DNA from 3 places in the Actinacidiphila sp. bgisy145 genome. Region 3 is predicted to be linked to each of the others. Evidence: riboswitches for the same ligand, from Rfam matches in the RefSeq annotation. Region 3 holds a riboswitch; each other region holds the start of a gene.

Region 1 (3,294 bases), on a different contig from region 3:
ATCAACTGGCTGGAGTACAGCAGGTCCTGGACCGCGATGACGCTGACGATCGAGGTCGCCTTCAGCATGCCGATCAGCAGGTTGCCGGAGGCGGGGATGATCGCGGGCATGGCCTGCGGCAGCACGATCCGGCGGAAGATCCGCCCCTCGCCCAGCCCCAGCGCCCGCGCCGCCTCGCGCTGCCCGCGGTCGACCGACAGGATGCCGCCGCGGACGATCTCCGAGGAGAACGCGGCCACGTCCAGCGTCAGCCCGACGTAGGCGGCCAGCACCCCGCTGAACAGGTGCGCGGTCGAGACGCCCGCGAACTGCGGCCCGAACGGCACCCCCACCGACAACCGCGGGTACAGCGAGGCCAGTTCGTACCAGAAGAGCAGTTGGACGAGCGGCGGGACCGAGCGCACCAGCCAGACGTAGCCGAAGCTCAGCGCGCGCAGCACGGGGTTGCGCGACAGCCGCATCGCGGCGACGCCGACCCCCAGCAGGTAGCCGCTGGCCATCACCGCGCCGGTCAGCCACAGGGTCAGCTCGAGGCCGTGCAGGATCGAGGAGCTGAGGAAGTAGTGGCCGACCACGTGCCATTGGAAGCGCGGGTTGGTGGCCAGGGTGTGGACGAGCATCGCGAAGAGCACCAGCAGCACCGCCGCCGAGAGCCACTGCCCCGGCCGCCGCAGCGGCACGATCCGGGCGGCGAGCAGCGAGGCGTCGGCCGGGCGGACGTCCAGCGCGCGGAACTCCGGGGACGGCGGCCGGTCGGATTTCGGCTCAGCGGGCTGATCGGCTGCGGACGTGGTGGGCCGGTCGGACGCGGGCCGGCCCGCGTCCGCGGGTTTGCCGGGCGCGGTCGGGTCGGGCGGGGGCGGCGGGTGGCCGGGGGCGGCGGTGACCGGCCCGGAGGTGTCGTGCTGGGGCATCGTCGGGGTTCCCGTCTCGTCGGGGAGCGCGGCGGCATCCGGGCATGGCGGCCCCGCGCGGGGCCGGCCGGCCGGGCGGGGCCACCGGGAAGGAGGGCAGGGGCGGGCGGGAGTTCAGCCGGCCGCGCACGCCGGGGGAGTGGGCCGCGGCACCGATGGCGCGGCGGTGGGAAAGCGGGAGGTGCGGGAGGTGCGGAAGGAACGGCGGCGGGCCGTCAGCGGGCCGCGGGCGTCCCCGGACACAGGGCGCTGCACACGCGGAGCAGGTCGACATGGCGCCGGACCACCCGGGTCCGGGCGAAGCCGCGGGGACACTGCGCCAGGCCGCGTCGGTCTGCGTCCATGCCCGTCCCCTCGCTGTCTTCGGCGCTGTGGGCGCCGGGCCTGACGGCCGGTGGTACGACCGCGGACACCGGTCGTGGCGGGCCGCGTGACACCGGGCCCGTGCCCTCAGCACGTTAACCGCAGGGCGGCGGCCGGGCAATCCCCCTCGGCGCCCGCCGGATGTGGCGCGGATCGCGTCCGGCGAGGGGGGATTGTGTTCGAACACGGCACCGAGTTACCGTGCTTGCAGGTCATGAGCGTCAGCAACCAAGGCCCTGGCCGGCTGACCGGCAACCCTCCGTCGCGGTGGGGTGCTCCAGGTGACGACCCGGCGGAGCCGACGGCGGCTCGGCAAGCGCGAGCTCGGCAGGCGTGAGCCGATCGAGGCGGGAGGTGCGAAGTGCGCGGCGACAGCGAGCAGTCGACGCCCCCCGGCGTACCCGGCCTCGTCACGTACTCGCGCCGCCACATCGACCTCCAGCGCGTCGCCGGCGCCCTGTGTCCGGGCACACCGACGGCCCGGCTGCCGCGTACCGCCGGCTGAGCCCGCTCCACCCCCGCTTCACCCTGGCGCCCTGCGCGCATCCTCCGTCCTTCCGCCGGCCCACCCGGGGACGACGCCGTTCCCGGTGCGGGCCCGTCCGGTTCCCTCCGGCCTGCCCGCCGCCGGCCCCGCGGCCGCCGGTCCGCCGCGTGCGGAGGGGACCCGCGGCCCGGCGCCCTCGTAGGCACCCGATCCCGTACGCACTCCGATCCGTACGCACCCCGATCCGTCCACACCCCGACCTCCATGCCCCGGCCGTTCGCCCGCGGCCCGTCCGAGCAGGAAGCGGTACGTCCATGTCCCGATCCACCACCCCCCTCCACCTCGCGGTCGCCCTCGACGGCGCCGGCTGGCACCCCGCCGCCTGGCGGGAGGCCGACGCGCGGCCGGCCGAGCTGTTCACCGCGCGCTACTGGGCCGACCTGGCCGCCGAGGCCGAACGCGGCCTGCTGGACCTGCTCACCATCGAGGACTCCCTCGGCCTCCAGTCGTCCCTGCCCACCGGCCCCGACGAGCGGACCGACCAGGTGCGAGGCCGGCTGGACGCGGTGCTGACCGCCGCCCGGATCGCACCGCTGACCCGGCACATCGGCCTGCTGCCGGTCGCGGTGGTCACCCATACCGAGCCGTTCCACCTGTCGAAGGCGATCGCCACCCTCGACTACGTCAGCACCGGCCGCGCCGGGGTCCAGGTGCGGGTGTCCGCCCGGCCCGACGAGGCCGCGCACTTCGGCCGCCGCACCCTGCCCGGGCTGTCGCTCGACGCGCTGGAAACCCCGGACGGCAGGGCGCTGCTGGCCGAGCTGTTCGGCGAGGCCGCCGACTACGTCGAGGTGGTGCGGCGGCTGTGGGACAGCTGGGAGGACGACGCGGAGATCCGCGACGTGGCCACCGGCCGCTTCATCGACCGCGACAAGCTGCACTACATCGACTTCGAGGGACCGCACTTCAGCGTCAAGGGGCCCTCCATCACCCCGCGCCCGCCGCAGGGCCAGCCGCTGGTGGCCGCGCTCGCGCACCGCACCGAGCCCTTCCGCCTGGTCGCCTCCTCCGCCGACCTCGGCTTCACCACCCCGCACGGCATCGGGCAGGCGGCCGCGGTCGTCGGCGAGATCCGCCAGGCGCAGGAGGAGGCCGGGCGGGGCGGCCAGACCGTGCACGTCTTCGCGGACCTGGTGGTCTTCCTCGACGAGGAGCCCGGCCGGGCCGCCGAGCGCCGCGCCCGGCTGGACGCCGAACTGGACGCGCCCTACGCCAGTGACGCCCTGGTCTTCACCGGCACCGCCGCCGAACTCGCCGACCTGCTGCTGGAGTTCGCCGCCACCGGGCTGACCGGCTTCCGGCTGCGCCCCGCGACGCTGCCCTACGACCTGGCCCGCGTCAGCCGCGACCTGGTGCCCGAACTCCAGCGCCGCGGCGCCTTCCGCGAGTCGTACCAGGCCGACACGCTGCGCGGGCTGCTCGGCCTGCCCCGCCCGGCCAACCGCTACGCCCCCGCCTGAGCGACCCGCG
Region 2 (3,294 bases), on a different contig from region 3:
GCCGGTGGTGCCGCACCCCGACATCGACCTGCCCGAGCCCGTCGAGCCCGACGAGCCCCAACGCGTCGATCAGCATGCCGAGTTCGACGCCGTAGCCGACCGGGAAGGGCAGCCGCTCCAGCAGCGAGCGGCGGGCGGCGTACTCCCCGCCGAGCGGCTGGACGAAGCCGGCCAGCTGCGGCCAGTGCAGGTTGAGCAGCGGGCGGGCGACGAGTTCGGTGACCCGGCCGCCGCCGGCGGGCACCACGGTGCCGCCGGTCTCCAGCGGGCGGTCGTACATCGCCTTGACCAGCTGCACCGCGGGGTCGGTGAGCAGCGGCCCGACGATCCCGGAGACGAAACGGGCGTCGAACTCCCGCAGGTCGGCGTCGACGAAGCAGACGATCTCGCCGCGGGTGACCAGTAGCGACCGCCACAGCACCTCGCCCTTGCCGGGCAGGGCCGGCAGCCGGGGCAGGATCGCGTCCCGCCCGACCACGCGGGCCCCGGCCCCGGCGGCGACCGCGGCCGTGCGGTCGGTGGAGCCGGAGTCGACCACGACCACCTCGTCCACCAGCGGCGCCGCGGCGGACATCAGGTCGCGGCGGATCGCCGCCACGATCGCGCCGACGGTCGCCTCCTCGTCCAGCGCCGGCAGCACCACGCTGACCGTGCCCCGGTCGCCGGCCGCGCGCTTGGCGGCGAGCAGCAGGTCAAGCGGCCGCTGGGCGGCCGACCAGGACCGGCGGCGCAGCCAGCGCTCCACCTCGTCGAGCACGTGAGTCCTCTCCCTCGGCACGCCCCGGACCGGGCATGTGATCCATCTCGCGGTGCGGACGGCTACCTCAACCGTCACCTGTGTCGGTTACAGTCTTGAACAACGCGTGACGCCACCGCATGCCGGGGGCGTGACGCGCACAAATGCGACGGGCCCGGTCCGTACCGACCCGGTCGCCATACCGCTCATCCAGAGGGGCAGAGGGAACGGCCCGTAGAAGCCCCGGCAACCCTCCCGCCGACCGCGAGGTCACGCACGGTGGGGAAGGTGCCAATTCCGTCTCGTGACGCGCCCGCGTGCGAGGAAGATGAGGAGAAAGGGCCTCGCCTGTCATGGCTGCGCAAACCGTCGCAAGCACCACCGACTCCGCTGCCGGCACCCAAGGTGCCGACGCCGCCCCCGCACCGTTCGGCCCGGCCGCCGCGCTGTCCTGCCGGGAGTGCGGCACCCGCTACCCGCTGAGCCCGGTCTTCGCGTGCCTGGAGTGTTTCGGGCCACTGGAAGTGGCCTACGACCTGCCGACCGGTGACCCCGAGGCGCTGCGCGCCCGGATCGAGGCCGGCCCGACCAACATCTGGCGCTACGCCCCGCTGCTGCCGGTGCCCGCCGACGTCGCCGACAAGCCCAACCTGAACCCGGGCTGGACCAAGCTCGTCAAGGCCGACAACCTCGCCCGCGAACTGGGCATCACCGGCGGCCTGCACGTCAAGGACGACTCCGGCAACCCCACCCACTCCTTCAAGGACCGGGTGGTCGCGATCGCGCTGGAGGCCGCCCGCACCTTCGGCCTCACCACGCTGTCCTGCTCCTCCACCGGCAACCTGGCCGGCGCCGTCGGCGCCGCCGCCTCCCGGGCGGGCCTGCGCTCCTGCGTCTTCATCCCGCACGACCTGGAGGCCGGCAAGGTCGTGATGGCCGCGGTCTACGGCGGCGAACTCGTCGGCATCGAGGGCAGCTACGACGACGTGAACCGCTTCTGCTCGGAACTGATCGGCGACCCGATCGGCGAGGGCTGGGGCTTCGTCAACGTCAACCTGCGCCCGTACTACGGCGAGGGCTCCAAGACGCTCGCCTACGAGATCGCCGAGCAGCTCGGCTGGCGGCTGCCGGACAACCTGGTCATCCCGATCGCGTCCGGCTCCCAGCTCACCAAGATCGACAAGGGCCTCAAGGAGCTGATCGCGCTCGGCCTGGTCGAGGAGAAGCCGTACAAGATCTTCGGCGCCCAGGCCGAGGGGTGCTCCCCGGTGTCGACGGCCTTCAAGGCCGGGCACGACGTCGTACGGCCGGTGAAGCCCGACACCATCGCCAAGTCGCTGGCGATCGGCAACCCCGCGGACGGCCCGTACGTGCTGGACATCGCCCGGCGCACCGGCGGGGCCGTCGAGGACGTGGACGACGCGCAGATCGTGGACGCGATCAAGCTGCTGGCGCGGACCGAGGGCATCTTCGCGGAGACCGCGGGCGGGGTGACCGTCGGTGTGCTGAAGAAGCTGATCGAGTCCGGGCAGCTCGACCCGGCCACCGAGACCGTCGTGCTCAACACCGGCGACGGACTGAAGACCCTGGACGCGGTGGCGCCGACCACCGGGCCGACCGCGACCATCCGCCCGACCCTTGCCGCATTCCGAGAGGCTGGCCTCGCATGAGTGCTTCCGTACGTATCCCCACCATTCTCCGCACCTACACCGGCGGCCAGGCCGAGGTGCCGGCCGAGGGTGCCACCCTCGCCGAAGTGATCGACTCCCTGGAGCGCGATCACAAGGGAATTTCGGCGCGCGTGCTCGACGACGCGGGAAAGCTGCGCCGCTTTGTGAACGTGTATGTCAACGACGACGACGTGCGGTTTTCCCAGGGGCTCGAGACGGTCGTGCCGGACGGCGCGAGTGTCTCGATCATTCCCGCGGTCGCAGGCGGCTGAACCTCCGGCCGGCCACCGGATCTGCCCGCCGGTCGCCGAGTGAACCGGCCGCCGCCCAACGGGAGTTGGGCGGCGGTTCCGGATTCGGGCGGTTTGTGCCCCGTTCACCCCTTCGGGTGAGCGGGGCATGCGTGTGCCGAAGCGGTAGTTGAAGAGTTGTACAGTTGCCGTAGGCAATCCCGTGGCATGGACCCCAGGTGTGGCGCGGCCACGGCGATTTATCGCCAAATTCACGAGCGAATTCTCCTTTTCGTCCGCTATGTCCGGCCCGGCTTGCCCTGCCTTATCGTTATTTCTCAGGCGATTTCCGATGGGTCGCGCCCAGAATTCTCGTCCGATTGACCTGTTGCAGACGGCATCCGTGCAGATACATTCAGCCGCGGTCGACGCGTTCCGGCGCACGCCCCCCAGGGTTCCCACCTGTCAAAGGCACGGGTTCCGCGGGCGGGTGAGGTCTGACCCGGGCCCGCGAAGTGCGGGGCCGCGATAGGGCCAGCAATAGGGGAGTTAGGGATGGCTCAGGGCACCGTCAAGTGGTTCAACGCGGAGAAGGGCTACGGCTTCATCGCGGTCGACGGTGGTGCGGATGTCTTCGTCCACTACAGCGCGATCCAGA
Region 3 (3,294 bases):
TCGGCGATCGTGGTGGCCGGTACCGGCGCGCGGGTGGTGAAGCACGGCAGCAGGTCCGCGTCCTCCAAGAGCGGCGCGTCCGACGTGCTGGCCGCGCTCGGCGTGAACCTCGACCTGCCCGCGCGGCGCGTCGCGGAGGTCGCCGTGGAGGTGGGCATCACCTTCTGCTTCGCGGTCCGGTTCCACCCGGCGCTGCGCCATGTGGCCGCCGCGCGCAGCGAGTTGGGGGTGGCGACGCCCTTCAACTTCCTCGGCCCGCTGACCAACCCGGCGCGGGTGCGGGCGCAGGCGACCGGCGTCGCGGACCTGCGGATGGCGCCGATCCTCGCCGGGGTGCTCGCCGAACGCGGTTCGTCGGCGCTGGTGTTCCGCGGTGACGACGGGTTGGACGAGCTGACCACTACCGCGACCTCGCAGGTGTGGGTGGTCAAGGACGGCAAGGTGGAGCACACCGGGTTCGACCCGCGGGACGTCGGCCTGGAGCTGGTGCCGGTGGAGGCGCTGCGCGGCGGCGAGGCCGGGTACAACGCGGAGGTGGCCCGGCGGCTGCTCGCCGGTGAGCGCGGGCCGGTGCGGGACGCGGTGCTGCTCAACTCCGCGGCGACGCTGACCGCGTTGGGGGCCACCGGCGGCGGCACCCTGGAGGAGCGGATCAGCGCCGGCCTGGTCCGGGCGGCGGAGTCGATCGACTCGGGCGCGGCGGAGGGCGTACTGGAGCGCTGGGTGGCGGCGACCCGGGCGTAGCGAAGAGGCGCGGGCGCACGGCGCCGTCCACTTTCCGGACGGGGTCTTGCGCCCGCGCCGCCGTATGGCACAATCTTGTCCCAGGTCACGAGTGACAGCGCAAAGGCCCCGGCTCGCTGTCCGGCAACCCTCCGTCCGAGGCGGGGTGCCCCGGGTGATGACCAGGCTGTGATGCAGCGAGGCTCACAGCAAGCCGGACTGGGGAGTTCTTTCATGAGCAAGCGAATGCGTTAGGGCCTGTCGGCCCCGGTTCTGCCACCAGCAATTCCGCCCGATCACCTCTGCACCGCGCCGTCCGCGCGGCCGTTCCCGGCCGCCGCTTCGTGGTGCTTTCGCCTGCCTTCCGCCGGGAGTTCGCCTTGACCACCGCCGCCACCTCCGCCGCCCGCACCAGCACCACCAGCACCGCCAAGAGCACGGTCGGGGCCACCGCCACCGCCACCGCCATCAGCGAAGGCGCCGACGCCGACTGCCCCACCTGTACGTCCGCCCCGCTGCCCGTACTCGGCCGGGACGTGCGGGTGCCGCTCGTCACCGGTGGGGAAGTGGGGTACGCCGCGCTCGACTACGCCGCGAGCGCCCCCGCGCTCCAGCGGGTGTGGGACGACGTCGCCGCCTACGCGCCGTACTACGGCAGCGTGCACCGCGGTGCCGGCTACCTCTCGCAACTGTCGACCGACCTGTTCGAGCAGAGCCGCGAGACCGTCGCGGAGTTCCTGGGCTGCCGCCCGGACGACGAGCTGGTCTTCACCCGCTCCACCACCGACTCGCTCAACCTGCTGGCCGCCGCCCTCCCGGCCGGGACCCGCGTCTACGTCTTCGACACCGAGCACCACGCGGCCCTGCTGCCCTGGCAGCGCGTCGAGGGCGGGCAGGTCGTGTATCTGCCCGCGCCGCGCACCCCGGAGCAGGCCGTCGCGTCCCTGGACGTGGCGCTGCACGGCGCCCCCAAGGGCCCGAAGCTGGTCTGTGTGACCGGCGCGTCCAACGTCACCGGCGAGATCTGGCCGGTGCGCGAACTGGCGGCCGCCGCACACCGGCACGGCGCCCGGATCGTGCTGGACGCCGCCCAGCTCGCCCCGCACCACCCGGTGGACATCACCGCGCTCGACGTCGACTGGGTGGCCTTCTCCGGGCACAAGCTGTACGCGCCGTTCGGCGCCGGGGTGCTCGCCGGGCGGGCCGACTGGCTGCGGGACGCCGAGCCGTACCTCGCCGGGGGCGGCGCCACCCGCAAGGTCGCCCGCTCCGGTGACGAGCTGTCCGTGGAGTGGCACTCCGGCACCGCCCGGCACGAGGCAGGCTCGCCGAACGTGATCGGCGCCTACGCCATCGCGTCGGCGTGCAAGGCGCTTACCGAGGCGGGCTTCGACACCCTTGTCACCCGTGAGCGTGAACTGCTCGCCCGGCTGCGGGACGGCCTCGCCGCCTTCCCCGAGGTGCGGGTGCTCTCGCTGTTCGGGTCCGGCTCGGCCCGGGTCGGCGTGCTCTCCTTCGTCGTGCGCGGCTGGAACTCCTCGCACTTCGCGGCGGCGCTCTCGGCGGAGTACGGGATCGGTGTACGGGACGGGCTGTTCTGCGCGCACCCGCTGGTGCGGACCCTCCTGGACACGGAGCCGGACGAGCCGGGGGAGTGCGGCGCCCCCGACGCCGAGCCCGGTGAGCGCTCCCTGAACGCCGTCCGGGTCAGCTTCGGCGCGGGCACCCCCCAGGAGCACATCGACCGCTTCCTCGGGGCCGTCGGCACCCTCGTCCGCGAGGGCGCCGCATGGAGCTACCGCACCGAGGCGGGCCGCTGCGTCCCCGTCCGCTGACGGACGGCGCGCTCCACGAAGGCGCGGGCGGCCAGGAGTACGGGCAGCCAGGAGTACGGGCGGCTAGGAGTCCAGCCCGATGGAGAACGCGGCCTCCAGGTCGTGCTGGGAGTACGTCCGGAACGCCACGTGCGTGTCGGTCACCTCGACACCCGGGATCTTGGAGATGCGCCCGGGGATGATGTCGGCGAGGTCGTCGTGGCGGGCGACCCGCACCAGGGCGACCAGGTCGTAGGTCCCGGTCACCGAGTACACCTCGCTGACGTGCTCCAGTGCGGCGATCGACTCGGCGATCTCGGGGATCTGGTCCACTGAGGTCTTGATGAGCACGATCGCGGTGATCACGGCTGGACGTCTCCTCGGGTGGGTGCGATGACGACGCTCACCTTACGCCGTGGCCGGTAGCAGACCCATGCGCACAGGAAGCCGAAGGCGAAACCGACCACGTGCGCGAGGTAGGCGACGCCGGGCCCGCCCTGCGCGGTCTGCGCGGCCAGCCACTGGAGCACGAACCAGAAGCCGAGCACCACCCACGCCGGGAAGCGCAGCGGCACGAAGAACAGGAACGGGAACAGGCTGGTCACCCGGGCCCTGGGATAGAGGTAGAGGTAGGCGCCCAGGGCCCCGGAGATCGCCCCCGACGCGCCGACCAGGCTCTGGGTGTCCCCGCTGTTGGCGAAGGCGAACCCGTAGGCGGCGAGGTAGCCCGCCGCGAGGTAGAACAGCGCGAAGCGCA

What was found. Region 3 has a riboswitch for S-adenosylmethionine ahead of AC3ERT_RS06245 (aminotransferase class V-fold PLP-dependent enzyme). Riboswitches for the same ligand answer to the same signal wherever they lie in the genome.
Region 1: another riboswitch for S-adenosylmethionine. It lies ahead of AC3ERT_RS16150 (putative leader peptide); the one in region 3 lies ahead of AC3ERT_RS06245 (aminotransferase class V-fold PLP-dependent enzyme).
Region 2: another riboswitch for S-adenosylmethionine. It lies ahead of thrC (threonine synthase); the one in region 3 lies ahead of AC3ERT_RS06245 (aminotransferase class V-fold PLP-dependent enzyme).

The regions. Positions count from the first base shown of each region.
Region 1 is NZ_JBYIRL010000015.1:142,394-145,687, forward strand. It holds gene AC3ERT_RS16145 (amino acid ABC transporter permease) at 1-914, opposite strand, end outside; SAM riboswitch class IV at 1,488-1,602, shown strand; gene AC3ERT_RS16150 (putative leader peptide) at 1,639-1,782, shown strand; gene AC3ERT_RS16155 (LLM class flavin-dependent oxidoreductase) at 2,079-3,284, shown strand.
Region 2 is NZ_JBYIRL010000048.1:9,904-13,197, forward strand. It holds gene AC3ERT_RS31665 (glucosyl-3-phosphoglycerate synthase) at 1-757, opposite strand, end outside; SAM riboswitch class I at 940-1,071, shown strand; gene thrC (threonine synthase) at 1,090-2,406, shown strand; gene AC3ERT_RS31675 (ubiquitin-like small modifier protein 1) at 2,403-2,678, shown strand; gene AC3ERT_RS31680 (cold-shock protein) at 3,192-3,294, shown strand, end outside.
Region 3 is NZ_JBYIRL010000005.1:573-3,866, forward strand. It holds gene trpD (anthranilate phosphoribosyltransferase) at 1-744, shown strand, start outside; SAM riboswitch class IV at 828-945, shown strand; gene AC3ERT_RS06245 (aminotransferase class V-fold PLP-dependent enzyme) at 1,191-2,558, shown strand; gene AC3ERT_RS06250 (Lrp/AsnC family transcriptional regulator) at 2,622-2,903, opposite strand; gene AC3ERT_RS06255 (rhomboid family intramembrane serine protease) at 2,900-3,294, opposite strand, start outside.